Linked DNA regions of Oleidesulfovibrio alaskensis DSM 16109. The protein of the gene in region 1 interacts with the protein of each later gene in a pairwise test. Links are inferred from orthologs where the notes say so. Each region holds a gene or a part of one and is shown in the gene's direction. Other genes may lie near its edges. The genes, in order: ndk and ung.

What was found.
Region 2: the proteins of ndk (region 1) and ung interact in binary tests that used the Escherichia coli proteins (3 or more experiments, as listed by UniProt). The link is inferred for Oleidesulfovibrio alaskensis DSM 16109 from one-to-one orthologs.

The regions. Positions count from the first base shown.
Region 1 is NZ_AXWQ01000005.1:315,821-318,983, reverse strand. The notes cover bases 304-3,148. They hold ndk (nucleoside-diphosphate kinase), read left to right. Parts: upstream 304-1,438; coding sequence 1,439-1,858; downstream 1,859-3,148. Other genes in these bases: H586_RS0104295 (Smr/MutS family protein), read right to left, coding at 2,819-3,148; proC (pyrroline-5-carboxylate reductase), read left to right, coding at 1,858-2,661; H586_RS18110 (divergent polysaccharide deacetylase family protein), read left to right, coding at 304-1,358. Also shown: more of H586_RS18110, read left to right, coding at 1-303; more of H586_RS0104295, read right to left, coding at 3,149-3,163. UniProt on the Escherichia coli protein: Major role in the synthesis of nucleoside triphosphates other than ATP. The ATP gamma phosphate is transferred to the NDP beta phosphate via a ping-pong mechanism, using a phosphorylated active-site intermediate.
Region 2 is NZ_AXWQ01000007.1:180,726-183,998, forward strand. Bases 36-2,990 are described here. They hold ung (uracil-DNA glycosylase), read left to right. Parts: upstream 36-1,139; coding sequence 1,140-1,841; downstream 1,842-2,990. Other genes in these bases: H586_RS0107535 (pyridoxal phosphate-dependent aminotransferase), read left to right, coding at 36-1,102; H586_RS0107545 (elongator complex protein 3), read right to left, coding at 1,899-2,924. In the rest of the region: more of H586_RS0107535, read left to right, coding at 1-35. UniProt on the Escherichia coli protein: Excises uracil residues from the DNA which can arise as a result of misincorporation of dUMP residues by DNA polymerase or due to deamination of cytosine.

The DNA.
Region 1 (3,163 bases):
GCGGCCTGCTGGCCAACCGTTTTGTGCTGGCAGCGGTGGCGTTTGCCTGCGGCGTGCTGCTGACCGGCGTGCTGCTTCTTGCGTATTTCAGTCTTTCCGGTACGGCTAGTGCCCCTGCCGATGCTGAACAGGCACAGTCGGGCGAGGCTCTGCCGTCTGTCCGCGATCTGCTCGATCCTTCGAGCCTTCCCTATGAAGAATCGCTGGGCAGCTCGCTGGATCAGACCGTCAAGCAGGTGGACTATGCTTTGCTGCGCACGCTGGAACGGCTGGACCTGCCCCGCAGGGCACTGGGGCTGCAGCGGGTCGAAGTACGGTCGCACAACGGAGAGGAGTATCATTTCCAGCAGCTGGAGATAAGACTCGGCAACGGTCATGATGACTTTATTGCCGGGTTGCGTACGGCTCTGGCCACATGGGTTCCGGCCGCGACTTTGCAGCAGGCCGCCGGTGGCGCATGGCGCATTTCGCTTGACGGTGTGGTGACGCATGCACTGGCTTTTGCCGTGCTGCAGGAGCAGGAGCCGCAGCCTCCGGTCGACGGACAGCACAGAGGCACATCAGAGGCCGTCACACCCTTGCCGGAGGCGCAGGATGATGCCGGCAGCCCCGATGCCGTTGTCACGGACCGGTCCGAAAGCGGAGCCGCTGCAACGCAGATTCAGGAGCGGGAAAACGACCTGCCCCGTCTTGCCATAGTCATAGATGACATAGGTGAAAGCATGCGGGCTGTGGAGCGTCTTGTGGCGCTGGAATATCCGGTGACGCTTTCCATATGGCCGCGTGCAACCTATGCCCGCCGCGCCGCTGATTACGGCTGGCAGCACGGGTGCGAGATAATGATCCACCAGCCCATGGAGCCGGTGGGCTACCCCCGTGTGAATCCGGGACCGGGAGCCTTGTTTGTCTCCATGACACCGGATCAGATACATACTGTGCTAGGCGAAAATCTGGGTATGGTGCCCCATGCCGTAGGCATAAACAACCATATGGGGTCGCGTTTTACGCAGGACGATGCGGGAGTGCAGGCCGTGGTGGATGAACTGCGCGGCAGAAAGCTGTTTGTGCTGGACAGTGTGACGCATGGCGGTTCTGTGCTGTACCGTAAGGCGGCGGCAGCCGGATTGCATGCATTCCGGCGCTCGGTGTTTCTTGATGTGGTGCGTGACAAAAAAAGCATTATGCACCAGCTGGACAAAGCTGCCGGCGTGGCACTGCGTCAGGGCACGGCCATTGCCATAGGGCATCCCACGCCTGAAACGCTGGCCGCGCTGGAAGAGTGGCAGCGGGTGCGCAGCCGCAAGATTCAGATTGTCAGTGTGGCGGGGCTTGATAAAGTGCGGCATCGCAGGCAATAAACACTGTCGGCGCGCGGATGCGTACCGCGTGCCTAATGCACACACATCACACAAACACACTGCATCGGAGGAACGAACACATGGCAGAAAGAACCTTTGCCATCATCAAGCCTGACGCCACAAGACGCAATCTTGAAGGCCCCATTCTGTCCGTCATTCAGCAGAACGGACTGCGCGTGGTCGCCATGAAAAAAATGCGGCTGACAAGAGAGCAGGCCGAAGGCTTTTATCATGTTCATAAAGAGCGCCCCTTTTTCGCCAGCCTGACGGATTTCATGACATCAGGCCCCATTGTGGCCATGGTGCTGGAAGGGGATAATGCCGTGGCCCGCTGGCGTGAGCTGATGGGGGCCACCAATCCTGAAAATGCGGCAGAAGGCACCATTCGCAGACAGTTTGCAGAAGGACTTGAGGCAAACTCGGTACACGGTTCCGACGCTGCCGAAACTGCTGCATTTGAAATGGGCTACTTCTTTAACGCCATGGAGATAACCGGCTGATGAAAAATACGGTTCTGGGGTGTATCGGTTGCGGCAACATGGGCGGCGCCATCATGCGCGGTCTTGCCGGGGTGGAAGGATTGCAGCTGGCCGGCTTTAACCGCAGTGCCCCGAAAGTGGAAGCCCTGCGGGATGAAATAGGCCTTGAGCCTGCTCCTGATGCCGTGGCGCTGGCGCGGCGTGCCGACATTATTCTGCTGGGCGTCAAGCCTGATCAGATTTGCGATGTTATAGGGCAGGTGCGTCCTGTTCTGGATGCCGGCAAGGTGCTGGTTTCCATTGCCGCCGGTGTTTCGCTGGAAGCCATGCGCAGCGCTGCTCAGGGGGCGGCCCCGGTGGTGCGGGTGATGCCCAATACGCCGGCCATGGTCGGCAGGGGCATTTACGGCATGTGTCTGGACGATCCCGCCCTGTCTGCAGAAGCCGCAACCGCTGTCCGGAACCTGTTTGCAGCCATCGGCAAGGTGATTGTACTGCCCGAACAGAAGTTCGAGGCATTTACCGCTGTGGCCGGATGCGGTCCCGCCTATGTCTTTCATATGATGGAAGCTGTCATCGAAGCCGCGGTAACCGTAGGGTTTACGCGGCAGCAGGCCACAGAAATGGTGACGGAGCTGTTTTCCGGCTCGTGCGCTCTGGCCGAACAGACGGGAATGCATCCTTCGCTGCTGCGCGAGATGGTCACTTCTCCGGCCGGAACAACCATAGCCGGAACCAACCACCTTGACCGCACCGCTGTGCGGGGACACATCATTGATGCCGTGCTGGCAGCCTATGAAAAAGGTCTGGCCATGCGCAGATAGCCCTGCCGGCAACAGAGAATACAACGGGATGCCCGCAAAGGGCATCCCGTTTTTTTTTGGGATGCGCAGAATAATCCGGCAGACCGGACAGACAGAATGAGGCAGGCTGCATGCAAGGCGCCTTTGCGGCGTGCAGCAGGCAGAAAAACGCAGGGTGTTACAGAAACAGGTCCGCATCGCTGGGGGTGCGGTTCCAGTGTATTTTCCCCGAGCTTTTTTTGAATTTGCGCAGCAGCACATACAGGGCACCGGCACCGCCGTCTTTGGGCTGGGCGGTGCAGAAAGCCAGTACCACCCGTTTGAACGGATCCCGTGTAAGCCATGTCTGCACTTTGTCCCGCAGAACGCCGTAACCTTCGGGGCTGTTCTTTCCGCGTCCGGGTATAAGCAGCACACAGCGCTTGCCTTTGGTGTAGCTTGTCTGGATGAACTGCACCATGGCGGAATACGACTGGATGATGTTCTGGCCGTGCAGATCAAGATGACCTTCGGGACTGTAGTG
Region 2 (3,273 bases), on another replicon or contig:
CGCCCGTATCGGCGGGTGTGTTTCTCTGGGACAGGGGGTGCCCTCGTTTTCCACGCCCCCGCATATCGTGGATGCCGTCTGCAGGGTGCTGCGCGATGATCCGTCGGCGGGCAAGTATTCCTTGCAGCCGGGTATGCCCGCATTGCGTCAGGCCATTGCGGAGCATCTGACTGCCGCAAAGGGCTTTGCCGCGGACCCTGACAGTGAGGTGGCCGTCACCGTGGGTGCCATGGAAGCTCTGCTTATGGCGCTGCTGACTGTTGTGGACAGGGGTGATGAGGTCATCATTCCTTCTCCGGGCTATGCCTCGCATGCCGAACAGGTGCTCATGGCCGAAGGCGTGCCCGTGCATGTGCCGCTGCGCTCCGCGGACTGGGGGCTGGATGTGGAGGCCGTACGAGCTGCAGTGACGGAGCGCACCCGCGCGGTGATTGTCTGCAATCCGGGCAACCCCACGGGAACGGTCTACGCGGACGAGGATGTGCGTGCGTTGTGCCGTCTGGCGCTCGAACACAATCTGGTGCTTATTTCCGACGAAACTTACGACTATATGGTGTTCGGAGGACATGCGGCGCCGCTCAGTCCGGCAAGTCTTCCTGAAATGCGTGAAAATGTCATTGTCATCAATTCGTTTTCCAAAAAGTATGCCCTTACGGGATGGCGTGTGGGGTACGCTGCTGCTTCAGCCGGATGGATGGGTGAAATGCTCAAGGTGCACGATGCCACGGCCATCTGTGCTCCCACTGTTTCGCAGCATGCGGCGCTGGCAGCCCTGACCGGTCCGCAGGACTGCGTGGAACAGATGTGCGCCGCGCTGGAAAAACGCCGCAGTCTGACCATGGACCGCATGGCGGCTCTTGCTCCCGCTTTTACCTGCGTGCCGCCGCGGGGCGCTTTTTATGTGATGGCCCGTTACTCCTGTACTCCGGAGCCTTCGCCGGAAGTGGCCCGGCGCATTCTTGAAGAGGCGAGGGTCATCACCGTTCCGGGTGCCTCTTTCGGACCGGCGGGAGAAAATCATCTGCGGTTGTCCTTCGGGGCGGACGAGGCGGAGCTGACGGAATGTTTTGACCGGCTGCAACGCTGGGCGGAGCGGCAGTGAACAGGCATGCCGTCGGATTGCTGTCGCGGGGGTGCGCATGAGCCGCTCTGATGTTTTTGCCGATGCCCCGCCGGCTGACTGGGCACAGGCTGTGCCGTTGCTGCGCGAGGGGGCGCATCTGCCCCTGCTGCGTTCAGTCGCGCGTCTGCGTCGTAGCAAAACCGTCTATCCGCCGGAAGGACAGGTCTTTGCCGCGCTGCACTGCACGCCGCTGCATACAGTGCGGGTTGTCATAGTGGGGCAGGACCCGTACCACGGCGCAGGTCAGGCCCACGGGCTGGCGTTTTCCGTTCCGCAGGGGGTCAAGCCGCCGCCTTCACTGCGTAATGTGCTCAAAGAGGCCGCCGCACAGAAGCCTGAAGCTCCGGCTGCGGCGGGTATGCAGCATAACGGTGTGCAGACGGATCTCACTCCGTGGGCGGAACAGGGCGTGCTTTTGCTTAACACCGCCCTCACGGTGGAGGCGGGCCGGGCGGGGTCTCATGCCGCGCTGGGCTGGCACGCGGTGACGGACGATATTATCCGCACGGTTTCAGAGCGCTGTCCGGCCGTGGTATTCATGCTGTGGGGCAATCATGCCAGACAGAAGGCGGCTCTGGTGGATACGGGGCGCCATCTGCTGCTGGAAAGTGTTCATCCTTCGCCGTTTTCCGCGCACAAAGGGTTTCTGGGCTGCGGGCATTTTGTCACGGCCAACAGCTGGCTGGCTGCCAGAGGGCTTTTGCCTGTGCTGTGGTAGTGCAGGGGCTTTGCGGTTCCGCCCGCAGGCGGAGCCGCCGGACCGCGCTACCGCAGATTATGAGAGCAGGAAGAAAGATTTGTCCCACCAGTGCACATTGGAGCGCCCCAGTCCGTGGCGTGCCCATCTTGGCACCAGCGTGTTGCGGTGTCCCCAGAATTCACCCTGAAAACGTCTGGGGGCATACAGTTCGGTGGCCTTGCCGCCCAGCATGAGCGTGTGGAAGGACACAAGACCGGCCAGTGCTTCGCCTCTGGCCATGCTGCCCAGCGCAGGATGATATGCGCCTGCCAGCACCTTTCCGGCCAGCGAAGGCACATGCGCCACACCGGCGCGGATGACCCGTATACCGTGCTTCCAAAATGTGTTCAGGGCCATGCCCAGCATCACTGATGCGCGGGCGACTTCCCATGGTCTGTATCTGCCGTCGCGCCACCACGAGGCCAGCAGCGTCCCCTCGAAAACAAGGCAGGGATACAGGCGTACCATGTCAGGGCCGAGTGAACAGGCTGTCCGGACATCACGCAGAAAGGCTCCCTCGCTGTGTCCCGGAAGGCCGGGCATCAGCTGTATGCCCAGTCCCAGACCGGCTTCGCGCACAATGCGGCAGCCGGTTACGGCGGTATGCGCCGTGTATCCGCGGCCGCTGCGGGTCAGCGCGTCGTTGCTGAAGCTCTGTATGCCCAGCTCCACCGTATCCAGCCCCATCCGGTGCAGCCGCTGCAGACCGGCAACGTCCACACAGTCGGGACGGGTGGAACAGCGTATGGAGGTGACCAGACCTTTATGACGGTACTGCCGGCCCAGCGCGATGAATTTTTCCTGCCACATGTCATCCAGCGCAGTGAATGTGCCGCCGTAATACGCCAGTTCAAAAGGAGATTCCCCTGCTTCATAGGCCAGTTGCAGTTCTTTCTGCAGCTGGCTGTACCGTTCGCTCAGGGCGGCGGGGCCTACGCCTGTCTGGGCTGTCTGCGCACAGAACACGCAGCGTCCCGGACAGCCTGCAAACGGAATGAAAACTGGCCGGATATGCCGTGTACGTGGTGCAGGTTCGGGATGGTAAAAAATAATGTCACTCATGAGCTGCTTCGATTATTAGTGTATTGCTATGGGGTTAGGAAGTTTTTTTACCTGCTGGTCAGTATAAATATGCCTAACCTTGCAAAGAGATACAAAATCTTCTTGAAAAAAGCGAATCGGATGTTTATATAACCATTTAGGAGACCTCGTGTTGACTCCGGCAGATACGTTCTGAAGTGCTGCAGACAGCGTATGGCGAAAATATACTATGATAATGGCGCGATACTGTTTGCCGGAACGCTGCAAGTCGTTTCGTTTCGCCGGAACAAGCTGTCTGAATCCACGCCGGGAATACGGCGGTTGCCGTTGAGACACGGCACTGTGAATCTGCGGAGAACAGCCTGAGGGT